Regions from separate parts of the Calothrix sp. CCY 0018 genome, predicted to be linked through region 3. Evidence: riboswitches for the same ligand, from Rfam matches in the RefSeq annotation. Region 3 holds a riboswitch; each other region holds the start of a gene.

Region 1 (4,153 bases), on a different contig from region 3:
AGTTTAAGGCAAGTTCTACACCAGTTGTGCGAACTTTACCAATATTTTCATAGGTAAAATTGACATTATCATAAGCAATATTATCGGTAATGGTGTTATTGAAAAAAGTAAAACGTATTAAACCAATATCACCTAATTGTTGGTCGATACCTACATCAAAACTATTACCTCTTTCTGGTTTTAAGTCTGGATTACCTTGGGCAAAAGGAGAATTACTAAATAAATTAAATAGGGTAGGGACTCGGAAATTACGGATATAGTTAGCTCTAAGTGTAGTCTTTTCACTAAAATTCCAACGCGCACCTACTGCTGGAGAAGTTACGGAACCATTTATCAAACTATTGAAATCTTGACGCAATCCTAAATTTAATCGCACTTCAGGAGTCACATCGACCAGATATTTGGCAAATACGGCTCCCTGTCCGATACTATCATCGTAATTCTCTGTTTCTGTTTCATCTGCGAGGTTACGAGTCACATTTTCAGCGCTGACATTACGATAGTCAAAACCATAAGTAATATTATGATTTTTAGCAATTTGCCAATTATGCTGTACCTGAAAACCCAAGGATTTCTGATTGTTATCAAACTGTTGTTGATTGCTGATGTCTCCCGTGCGGTTGTCGAAGCGGGTATTGAGAAAGTCTAGATAGACTTTAGCTGTGACTAAGGAATCATCTGCTTTCCCTAATTTTGCATTCCATGTTAAATCCGTGAGAACTTGGTCGGTGTACTTACGATTATTATCGGTAAGCGAGTTGAAAGCAGCTTGAGAAATTTGCGGAATTGCTACACCACCGGGAACTCCCTGGTCTTTTGCAAGATAAATCGCGTTGAAACTCAAATTTTGGCGTTTATTTAATTCTGTATTCACCTGTAAATTCAGATTATTGTAGAGTACATCGGCGTTTTCTCTAGTTCCATCAAAGTCAACTTCGGGAATGGAATAATCAAAGTTATTGTTAGCGCGAGTGCGATTGTAGCCTAGCAACCAAGAGACATTACCCTGTTTACCGCTATTTTGAATGCTTTGTTCGTTTAAATCGTAGCTACCGAATCTTAGCTGAGCGGTGGTAGTAATATCTTTTGTTGGACGACGAGTAATAATATTGATTGTCCCTCCAATCGCATCGGAACCATAGAGGGTAGAGCCTCCACCAGGAAGAACTTCAACTCTTTCGACTATATCTGTAGTAATTTCTGAAAGGTCGAAACCACCACTACCAAGGTTGTTAACTGGTCTGCCATTAATTAATATCAATACTTGTCCAGTATTAGAACCGCGAATAAACTGACCGCTTAAACCACCAATTTCTGTTCCCACAGTACCGTCGGGTAAAATACCGGGGAGAAATCTTAGCGCTTCTTTGACAGTACGCGCACCCTGGGCTTCAATTTCCTCGCGGTTAATTACGTATACTGGACGAGTCGCATCGCGTACCTTTCCTTCACGACGAAACGGTGCAAATACTGGTTGATCTAATATTTCTCCTATAACTGTAAGCTCAATATCTGCTTCTTGTTCTTCTTTCTCTGCTTCTTGTACAGGATTATTTTGAGCAATTTCTTCCGTGTTATTACTTGTAGTGGAAGTATTTTCAGGTATTAATTCTGGAATTATTTCTAAGTCCTTTGCTGTACCTTGATACTGGGAAAATTCTGATATTTGCTCTATTTCTTGTGCTGTAGCGCGATCGTTCCCAGATAATATCCCCAATACCGTCATCATTAATACTGTGAACTGTATTCCCGATTGGCAACTAAAAATAATTTTCATCCGTACCTCGCAGATTATTGTGTTTTTTATCACATTTGGCGGGCATTCTGACTTAAAGACTTCTGTCTTATTACAGTTGCGGGACAGCGCTGGATTTACACCGGACTTTCCCCCTTACGTCTGATGGCTGACTCCCATCAAAACCAATTGGTTAATTCAAGATTGAAAATAAATTAGCACTATAGCCTACGCTTAATCAAAAATAATAGAAATTTATCTCAAACTAAATATTTGCTATTTATACACTATTTTTTCTGCTTTTCATATATTTTTTTTAATACAATCCATTTCTAGTTTAGTTTGTAAGCTGACTAATTTGGAAAAACTTATTCTATATGATAATCCTATAAAAAAGTGCCTGATTATATATCGAAATAACTGATTTAGATGAATTGCTTTTAATCAATAATGACAATGTTAATGTCAATGTCAGCGTTATTGTTAATGTCAATGTTAAGCATTTAACCAATATTATCGATTAATCAAATTTATAAATATACCCGTACAATAAAACGTATCTTTGTTAATATTGAAAACTAAATTACCGTGCTAGTATGAATAAAATTTTTCATGCTAAACTTCACCGAGGGAACTTTCTAGCAGACAATAGCAACTAATTTTACAGTTTATGCTTTATCGAATAGGCGTAAACAATTATGATTTATTGGTTCAAATTTTGCTGTTATTGACTCTCGAATAGAGAATATTGTTTTTAATACTTTTCAACTAGTAAAAAGCACAACTAAATCTTTTATGGGAATCCGAAAAAATCTCAAACGGCTGAATTTACTGGGAATAGCGCTAATAAGCTTATATTTGGTAATTGGTGTACCGAAACCGGCTTACGCAATGCATATAATGGAAGGTTTTCTACCATTTGGCTGGGCTGCTTTTTGGTGGGCTGTTTCTTTACCGTTTTTTGTTTTAGGCTTAATATCCTTAACTCGCATCACCAAGGAAAAACCACAGCTTAAATTACTTTTAGGTTTAGCTGGTGCTTTTGCTTTCGTGCTTTCGGCTTTGAAAATTCCTTCGGTAACTGGTAGCTGTTCCCATCCTACGGGTACGGGTTTGGGTGCGGTATTATTTGGTCCTTTGGCGATGTCAGTTTTGGGGACTTTGGTACTGCTATTTCAGGCTTTATTACTGGCACACGGCGGCTTGACAACATTGGGCGCTAATGCATTTTCGATGGCGATCGCCGGGCCATTTGCGGCTTTTTGGATTTATCGGTTAACGATGCAGTTGTCTGGTAATCAAAGGTTAGCGATATTTTTAGCGGCAGCTTTAGCAAATTTATTGACATATATAATTACTTCTATCCAATTGGCTTTGGCTTTCCCCGCACCTGTTGGTGGTGTGATGGCTTCGTTTGCCAAGTTTGCGGGAATTTTTGCTTTAACTCAAGTTCCTTTGGCGATTAGTGAAGGTTTGCTGACAGTATTGGTGTGGAATTGGCTGCAATCTTACAATCCACAAGAATTAGAATTATTGAATTTAATTAAGCGGGAGCCTCAAGGAAATGAAACAATCAAGTCAGTCTAATAAAGGATGGAACAATTGGCTGTTGATATCCATAGTCGTTGCTTTAGCAGTTGCACCATTAATATTTGTAAGTGGTGAATATGGTGGTGCTGATGGGGAAGCTGAAGAAGCAATTACTGAAGTTAAACCGGATTATGAACCGTGGTTTCAACCTCTATTTGAACCACCAAGCGGCGAAATTGAAAGTTTATTATTTTCCTCTCAAGCTGCTTTGGGTGCGGGATTAATTGGTTACGCAATTGGATTATATAAAGGACGTAGTGAAAAGCAAAAACGTGAAGAATGAGCTTAAAACTCGATACTTTAGCTTACACTAATCGATTGCGAGGGTTGCCACCAGAACATAAATTAGTTTTTGCTTTAACAACTTTGCTGATTTCTCTTTCTACCCATCCACCAGTACAAATTTTAATTGCATTATGGATGGGTATTTGGACGGTTGTTTATGCGAAAATTCCAGCCGGTATTTATATCAGAATATTGGCAGTTGCTAGTTTTTTTTGGCTGACTAGTTTACCGGCTTTAGTTATTAATGGTGTTTCTGTTGCAGATATTTCCCAGGTGCAAGGTGATTCCTGGCAAGGTTTAAATTTAGAATTTTACTATATATATATTAGTCGTAGTGGTTTTTATCAAGCTCTGGCAATTTTTACTAGAGCTTTTGCTTCTGTTTCTTGTCTATATTTTTTAATGCTAACTGTTCCGTTTACGGAAGTATTGCAAACTCTGCGCCGATTCAAGTTTCCCACGCTGTTAATTGAATTATTATTATTAATGTATCGGTTTATTTTCATATTGTGGAATACAGCCACTGATTTATCTATCGCTCAA
Region 2 (4,153 bases), on a different contig from region 3:
CATTTTGAGTAAAAGCAAAACCTTGTAGCTGTTGACCAAAGTATTCCACCATGTCCGTGCGTTCAAATTCTCCATGTACTAAAACATCAAGCTCTGCTTCTTCTTGGGTTTTGATACATTCGAGAATTTGAGACTTAATCGCTGTTTGATAATCTTCCTGACTGATTTCACCTCGTTTGTAACGAACTCGCAGTTTACGTACTTCTGATGTTTGGGGAAAGGAACCAATAGTAGTTGTGGGAAAAGCAGGTAATGAAATTTGTAACGAACGTCTTAAATCATAGGATAAATTGCGTTCAAAATCTTTGGTTATTAGTGATTTGAGTTGTTGCTGAACTTTTTGATTTGTCGGACTAAAACGGCGAAATTCTTCCCAGGCTGTTTCAATTGATTTTTGGTCTTTTTTGTATCGAGTAACTGTGAGCTTATTAGCATCAAATTTTGACTGATCTTGGTCGTTATTTCGATTGATATTGGTTAAAGATTCATGGTTACATTCAGAATCGCAAACTGTAATTTTCTGAGCTAAAAATACTACTTCTTGTAGCTTTTGTTCTGCAAAACTCAATACATTGCGTAAAGGTTCGGGAAGTTGTTTTTCTCGTGTTGCGTCGTAGGGTACGAACTGTAAGGAAGCAGAAGGCTGCATTTCAAATTCACTGACTATATCTTTGATAGTTTCCAACTTGGGAATAACTTCTTCAGGACGAATTTGCCAAATATTTCTTGCATCTACTATTCCTACTCCCAAACGCTTATCTTTGGGGAAACCATAGGTTTTGATTAACTCTAAATTACGTCCGCGAGTCAAATCTAAACTAATTGCGTTTACAGGTAAATCCATTACCCAGCTATAGTTTTCACCCAAGTCATCAAAGTAAGTGACTAAATTAAGCGGTATTCCTACATTAGACAGGGAATTATATACAGTTTGATAATGTTGCTTCCAATTATTTGCATCTCCTAGTACCAGCGCAGGTTCGTGAATTTGTACTTCGGTAATACCCAGAGATTTTAATTCGGTAAGCAGGTTAATATAAAGCGGAATTAACACAGAAATAGCTTTACCAATATTCACCTCTAACTTACTCAAACGTAGCAAAGTACAGGGACCAAAAACGATAGGAATTGCACGTTTTCCTAAGATTTTCTGAGAGCGAGTAACTCTTTCTATAAAATCACTCCAATCTGCTGTTAAAACTTCATTAGATATTTCTGGAACTAAATAGTGATAGTTGGTATCAAACCATTTTGTCATTTCCAGCGCGGGTATTTCTTCCTTACCCCTAGCCATTGCAAAATAACGTTCTAACCCAGAAAATTGCTGAAATCGTTCGGGAATTAAACCGAAACGGAATGTCCAATCAAGGATGTGGTCATAAAGTGTTGTATCGCCAACTGCAATTTTATCAATACCTGTATCTAGTTGGGTTTTCCAGTTAGCTTCCTCGACTTCTTTGACTGTTTCTAATAGCGATTCTGATGCTATTTTCCCACTCCAAAAAGCTTCTAATGCTTTCTTGACTTCCCGGTTTTTACCAATGCGGGGATAACCTAAAGTCGCAGTTTTAATTTTCATTTTTCCCTGTGTATGAGTGTGGGTGAGTTCTATATGAAATAGGGGTTTTGATTGGGAAAATTTCTCTCCTAGCAGGAAAGAAACTTTGAGATTTAATTTTTCTAGGAATTAACCCAAATCTTTGAAATCGAAATATTTGCAAACTAATTCCAGCAGTTGTTCAAACAGGTGTCCAACTGCAAGTTAATTACGATAAGATTTTGCTGCAATTAAATTCTGAAACCCTTAATTGCACAATTCCATTTCAAGATTTTCCTTTTCTACAGGAACCTGTACTGCTGGAATCCTCGCTAAAATACCTTTCTTCAGCGGTTGGGGACGTTCAGCCCAAGGTAAGGAACCTTCTGGATGTACGTAATACTTACCCGCACAATCGAATACACCTTTAACTTCTACGGGAGTTAAATCAGAGGAAATATCGCCAAAAAGATACGTAGTTTTACCAGGTGAAGCGAAGGAAATTACACAAGAGCGATTGCAAGCGCTCATGCATTCGACTGGTTGAATAGTAAATTCTTGGTTTAAATCCCAATTATGATAATCATTTTTCAAGCGTTTAAGTAGCTTTTCACCACCACTTTCACCGACACGCTTACCGTTTTCCCACTTGCTTGCACAAGTTGTACAAACAAATATTGTATGTGCCTTCATCTATACCTCGTAGATTTAGCTATGTTTTTGTTGATTTTTCGGCGGGCATTCTGACTTACAAGGTTACGATTTTTCTTGTTTACAGTTGCGGGACAGCGCCGGATTCACACCGGACTTTCCCCGTTACCTCTAATGGCTGTTCCCCATTAGAACCGAAGTCAAATTTTATATTAACACAAAATGTTTGCGTGCATTTAAATCTTGTAATCAAAATTAACTCAGTTTCTGATAAAAAAATAACTGATGATTTGGTAATAACTCTGGATGAAAAATTTTAATTAAATCGGTTAAAACCAGATCGGGATTGCTTATTCCACTCTCCCAATAATCGTTACCTCCACTTTCATTTAAACGAGCATTATTATTAAAAACATTACCTTTTTTTACTGCTTGAAAATCACTATAACGATTATCTTCTGTAATTACATCTTTTAAACTCTGCCAAGCTTGACTAACATTTAACCAGTAATCTGCTGTAGCAGCACGTTCAAAAACATCTTCAAAAGATGAAGGTGTACTACCAGAAGAATTTTCAGCACAAAGTAATTCTGCACCAGCATCGGCTAAATATTGCGCTGCATAACTTTTGCATCCTGGTACATACCAAGTTCCTTTAAAGTTAAATCCTGTAAATACTTTGGGACGTTTTTTGATAGCTTTGGCTTTAGCCGTAATTTCTTGATATTTCCTAGCTATTTCACCAAATTCTTTTTCAGCAATATCTTCTTTATTAAAAAACATAGAGGTAAACTTTAACCATTCTGCACGCCCTAATGGTGTGTTTTCCATATATTCAGCATTGATAGCTACTTTTAATCCTGCTTCTAATAATTTAGGATAACTATCAGTTTGTGGGTTTCCCGTTCCATAAGTTGTAATTAAATCGGGATTGAGTTCTAACAATCTTTCTACATTTACATTATTGCCTAATTCTGCAATTTTCCCTGCTTTTATTTTCTCAATTACTTCTGGTGTATTGACTGTTTTAGTATCGCTGACACCGACGAGTTTATCTACTACTTCTAAGAAAGCTAAATGGGGTAAATGAGTAGTCGAAAGAGATGTAACTGTATTTATGGGTACTGTAATTACTTGAGTGTTCTTAAATTCTTGTGGTGCCGGCGTACCGCATTCAACTAAAGCATATTTAAAGCTTGTTTTTGCATCTTGCCAAGGGCTTTTTACTGTGACAATTTTATAATTATTTTGATATTCTACAGCAAAACCTGTGGCATATTTGATATTAGCTTTTTGGCGAAAGTAATCTGTATTTTGGTTATAGTTTTGAATGCAATTTTTGTTAGGAGTTTGTGTAGTCAAAGTGGGTGTAGTGCTTTGACAAGCAATTACTAAAGCCGCAACACACACAACTTGATAAAATAAGAATATTGATTTGATTCTGCTCAATCTGAAAAATTGCATATTAGGAGCATCCTATAGTTTAAGGATAAGGATTATATATATTTTTAACGCAAAGGCACGCGGAGTTTATCGCGAAGGTACGCAGAGAGAAGTTAATTTTAATTTTATAGGATGTTTCCTTGAGTATCTTTAAACCGATTCTGGTGGATAAAGATGTTCGGTAACTTTATTTCCTTGGACTAAATGCTTTTCAACAATCGTCTCAGCAATTTCTGGATTAACGCGAGTGTACCAAGTTCTGTCCTCAGAATTAAATACGACTGGTCCCAATTTACAAACTTCTAAACAGCCAGATGTTCTTACTTCTATATCTAAACCGGCTTTTTCCACAGCATTTTTTAAGGATTCAAAAGTTGGTTGCCAATTACGTGAAGGTAAACATCTTCCAGAAGTACAAACTGAAATATAAGCACGTTTTAAGGGATTTTGAGTAAATGGCATTGGTTTTTTACCTAATACATAAATTTCCCTTAATTCTTGATAAAGAGCTAATTTTGATAA
Region 3 (4,153 bases):
CTGTAGTTAATTCACCCGAACCAAAACCGCGTTCTTTAGTTAACTTAGAAATAGCTCGACCCGTTGACGATGTTGAATTTGATACCAATCAAGCCAAGGTCTCATTATTGCGCGTACCGGATCAACCGGGGGTTGCAGCGCGGCTATTTGGGGAAATTTCCCGTCAGAAAGTGGACGTAGATTTAATTATTCAGTCGATTCACGAAGGTAATACCAACGACATAGCCTTTACAGTGATGTCACCGATACTAAAGAAAGCAGAGGCAGTAGCTTCGGCGATCGCTCCAGCACTGCGTAATTCTGACTCTTCAGAACAAGCCGAAGTCATGATACAGCAACAGATAGCCAAAGTAAGTATAGTTGGTGCGGGAATGATTGGTCGTCCTGGTGTTGCTGCCGAAATGTTCGCAACCCTAGCGCGTAGGGGAGTAAACATTAGAATGATTTCGACAAGCGAAGTAAAAGTTAGCTGTGTAATTGACAGTGCAGATTGCGAAAAAGCCGTAGCCGCACTGCGAGAAACATTTGAAATAGAAGCAGAATATTCCTCTCCTTCTCCCGCTCTCACAATTTCTCCCTCCTCCCCTCCAGTAAGAGGAGTAGCCTTAGACATGAAACAAGCGCGTTTGGGGATTCGTAGAGTTCCCGATACTCCAGGCATGGCAGAAAAAATCTTCGGAACTTTAGCTAATCACAACATCAGCGTTGACATGATAATTCAATCCCAGCGCTGTCACGTAATCAAAGGTATTCCCACCAGAGATATAGCCTTTACAGTAGCCAGAGTAGACGCACGAGCAGCCCAAGAATTATTACAGAAAGCCACAGGAGAATGCGGTTGGGGTGAAGTAGTGCTTGACATGGAAATCGCCAAAGTGAGTATAGTTGGTGCCGGAATGGTAGGGCAACCAGGAGTTGCAGCCAAAATGTTTGAATCCCTATCTCAAGAGAACATCAACATTCAAATGATCACCACCTCAGAAATCAAAATCAGTTGCGTAGTCGCAGAAGATCGAGGAATCAAAGCATTAAAAGCGATTCATGCAGCATTTGAGTTAGGGGGAACAGAAGAATTTGTGGTTCCAGCTTAGGCAGTAATCAGTGAGCAGTGAGCAGTGAACAGTTAGGAATTGGCTATTGGGCATTGGTAATTGGTAATTGGTAATTGGGCATCTTACTTTAACTCCCAACTCCTAACTCCTAACTCCTAACTCTTTCCCCATCTCCCCATCCCCCATCCCCCCATCCTGCATTTCGCAATAGACACGGATTCGGCTAATATAACTAAACAAACGTGAACCGTAACAGACTAGGGAAACTCCGGTGAAATTCCGGGGCTGTGCCGCAACTGTAAAAATATTTTAGATTTTGCGGAAAGCTGGGGGGTAGATGTTCTTCCCCCAAACTTTCCTGCTCCAGATTTTAGATTTTAGATTAATAACAATCCAAAATCCAAAATCCAAAATTGTTTGAGCCAGAACACCTATCTGTTATTAGCTCACTTTATTTCCTGCGTAGCACGGGAAGGGAGCCTTCTGAAAATAATGCAAACTATCGATAATTCAAATTCGACAAAATTACAATTTCCTAATCTGCAATTACCTGCTTTACCAATGAAGCGTCCTTTGCTGATGATTGGACATGGTACAAGAAATGCCCAAGGAAAGCAGGCTTTGCTAGATTTTGCCAGTGCTTATCAAGCTTTAGATGATTCTCGTCCGGTTTTACCTTGTTTTCTAGAATTAACCGAGCCGACAATTCAAGAAGGTGTGGACGAATGCATCAAAAACGGCTATACCGAACTTTCCGCTTTACCGATTTTATTATTTGCTGCAAGACACAATAAATTTGATATTACCAATGAATTAGACCGCGCTAGGGTTAGATATCCCGAATTAAAATTTCACTACGGCAGACACTTCGGAATTACACCCACATTTATCGAACTGTGGCGCAACCGTTTAGCCGAATTCGATAAACCCGAACATAATCCCCAACAAATTTCCCGTCAAGATACCGTACTTTTGTTTGTAGGTAGAGGTTCCAGCGACCCCGACGCGAACGGCGACGTGTATAAATTAGCTCGGATTATTTGGGAAGGTAGCGGTTATTCCACCGTTGAAACCTGCTTTATCGGCATCACCCATCCTCGATTAGAAGAAGGTTTCAAACGCGCTCGTTTGTATAAGCCAAAACGCATAATTGTTTTGCCATACTTCTTGTTTATGGGGACTTTAATGGAAAAAATCTTTGATATTACAGCTCAACAGCAAGAGCAATATCCAGATATTTCTATTACTGCTTTACCAGAAATTGGTTTACAGCCAGAATTATTAACCGTATTGCGAGAGCGAGAAATAGAAACCCAACTCGGCGAAGTGAAGATGAATTGTGAGATGTGTAAATTCCGCACTGCCGCAGTATCGGATAACCACGGACACGGACACGGACATGACCACCATCACCATCATCACGACCATTCACACACGCCTGTAGACCCCTACGCAGATATTGATAATTATCATCAGAGGATTTGGCAGGTGCCGTAGGGGAAGGGTTTTTTAGAGTATCTGGCGAATAGAATGTCTCCTCCGGAGACGCTGCGCTAACACGGCTACACAGGCAAATTCCACCTGCGTGGAATAATAATGATAAATTTTGAAACCCGCTGCCACGGCGGGTTTTGTTTGTGTAGATAAGCCATTGCGTTGCGGAGGTTCCCGCAGTATGTAGCAAATGGCGTGCGGTTTCAACCGCCGGATAAAAGATAAAATATCAAATCAAACTTTTCAAAATTCCTAAAATCTTACCCAATTCACTGATAAAATATTCATTCAAATCTATTTCGATAATTTGACTTTTAAGCGTTAAAAACTTCCAATTAGTTCCAGTAGTAACAACACCATAAATTGTAGAAATTTCTTTACCTTTTCTTTGGTTGAATATTTGAGCGGCTATGATTTCAGCCATGCATTGCCCTAACCCGGATTGGATATTGTCTTTTTGCTTCTACTAAAGTTACTACCGGAGCTTCTATAACCAATTGGATTTTCACCACCGAGTACAGCATCATATTCTCGTGGCTTCTGGGGATTTTCTGGCATAGCTTTTAATAATCACTTAATACCAGCTTTCCCCAAAAACAGTTAACAGTGTAGAGACGTAGCAGTGCTACGTCTTAGGAGTTAGGAGTTTCAAATCATCAATTACCAATGCCCCATGCCCAATGCCCCATGCCCAATAAAATTACTCAACCAAATCCAACTTTTTCAAAAAAACCCCTAAAGGCAATACAAGAGCCTTCGCAACATCCGCTAATTCACTCAATTTAACCGAAGCTCCTTGTCCGTCGCGCAACAGCCAAACTACGGTAGTGCTTACACCCGATTTTTGCTGTAAAGTCTGCCAGTTAGGAATACCCGCTCGTTCCATTAAATCTAAAAGCACCGTATCTTTAGAATTTCCCTTAGCATAAATTGCCGCGAATAAAAAACGAAAAAAGGCGATCGCCCCACCAAAAATTAAAATAACAGCAAGCAAACCGTACACAAGATACAAACTATCTGACAGCATAATCAAAAATAATTTTATTGTTTCTATTACTTCCCCCGTACTAGATTACCGAAATCTTGGAGATTTGAGACAGGATAAAACGTTAGATTTAAACTAATAAGTAATTAATTCCTAATACCCAACTCCTTACTATGTCTGAAGAATTCGCTATTGGTAGTAAAGTCCGTGTGGTAGCGCTACCACCTTATATCAAAACGGCCGAACCCATGCCCATGTTACGCCCTCCCGATATCATCCATGTAGGGGAAGAAGGTATCGTTCTTGACCGTCGTCCCGGAGGATACTGGGGCATCCGCTTCGCTAAAGGCTCATTTCTTCTCGATAGTCAGTATATAGAATCTGTAGAAACTCACACTCAAGTAGAACAATCGGGTGAAGGCTTTCAATAAATTGGGTTCGTAGTAGCGCTTTAGCGCATCCGGATTCCAGAATATGAGGCGCTGTTAGCGTAGCGTGCCCGCCAGGGCATAGCGCTACTACGAACCTTATATTAATCAACTGCTAAATATAAATACATCTACTGTACGAGTGATTGTAAACTTATATAAAGTACTCATTCATACTCTACAGAAAAATGAAT

Evidence for each region. A riboswitch is a leader RNA that binds a small molecule or an ion and turns the genes downstream of it on or off. The one in region 3 is predicted to bind cobalamin.
Region 1: linked by a shared signal. The riboswitch ahead of ACM03V_RS13880 (TonB-dependent receptor plug domain-containing protein) and the one ahead of ACM03V_RS05950 (sirohydrochlorin chelatase) in region 3 are both predicted to bind cobalamin.
Region 2: linked by a shared signal. The riboswitch ahead of ACM03V_RS13865 (DUF1636 domain-containing protein) and the one ahead of ACM03V_RS05950 (sirohydrochlorin chelatase) in region 3 are both predicted to bind cobalamin.

Annotation. Positions count from the first base shown of each region.
Region 1 covers NZ_CAWUDI010000016.1:109,145-113,297, forward strand. Annotated here, with positions in the region: gene ACM03V_RS13880 (TonB-dependent receptor plug domain-containing protein) at 1-1,777, opposite strand, end outside; cobalamin riboswitch at 1,797-1,940, opposite strand; gene ACM03V_RS13885 (energy-coupling factor ABC transporter permease) at 2,531-3,322, shown strand; gene ACM03V_RS13890 (energy-coupling factor ABC transporter substrate-binding protein) at 3,300-3,608, shown strand; gene cbiQ (cobalt ECF transporter T component CbiQ) at 3,605-4,153, shown strand, end outside.
Region 2 covers NZ_CAWUDI010000016.1:104,039-108,191, forward strand. Annotated here, with positions in the region: gene metE (5-methyltetrahydropteroyltriglutamate--homocysteine S-methyltransferase) at 1-1,579, opposite strand, end outside; gene ACM03V_RS13865 (DUF1636 domain-containing protein) at 1,805-2,230, opposite strand; cobalamin riboswitch at 2,253-2,402, opposite strand; gene ACM03V_RS13870 (ABC transporter substrate-binding protein) at 2,444-3,652, opposite strand; gene ACM03V_RS13875 ((2Fe-2S) ferredoxin domain-containing protein) at 3,782-4,153, opposite strand, start outside.
Region 3 covers NZ_CAWUDI010000006.1:29,093-33,245, forward strand. Annotated here, with positions in the region: gene ACM03V_RS05945 (aspartate kinase) at 1-1,091, shown strand, start outside; cobalamin riboswitch at 1,251-1,506, shown strand; gene ACM03V_RS05950 (sirohydrochlorin chelatase) at 1,545-2,549, shown strand; gene ACM03V_RS05955 (hypothetical protein) at 2,776-2,970, opposite strand; gene ACM03V_RS05960 (hypothetical protein) at 2,979-3,104, opposite strand; gene ACM03V_RS05965 (hypothetical protein) at 3,247-3,573, opposite strand; gene sipA (regulatory protein SipA) at 3,705-3,962, shown strand; gene ACM03V_RS05975 (peroxiredoxin) at 4,148-4,153, shown strand, end outside.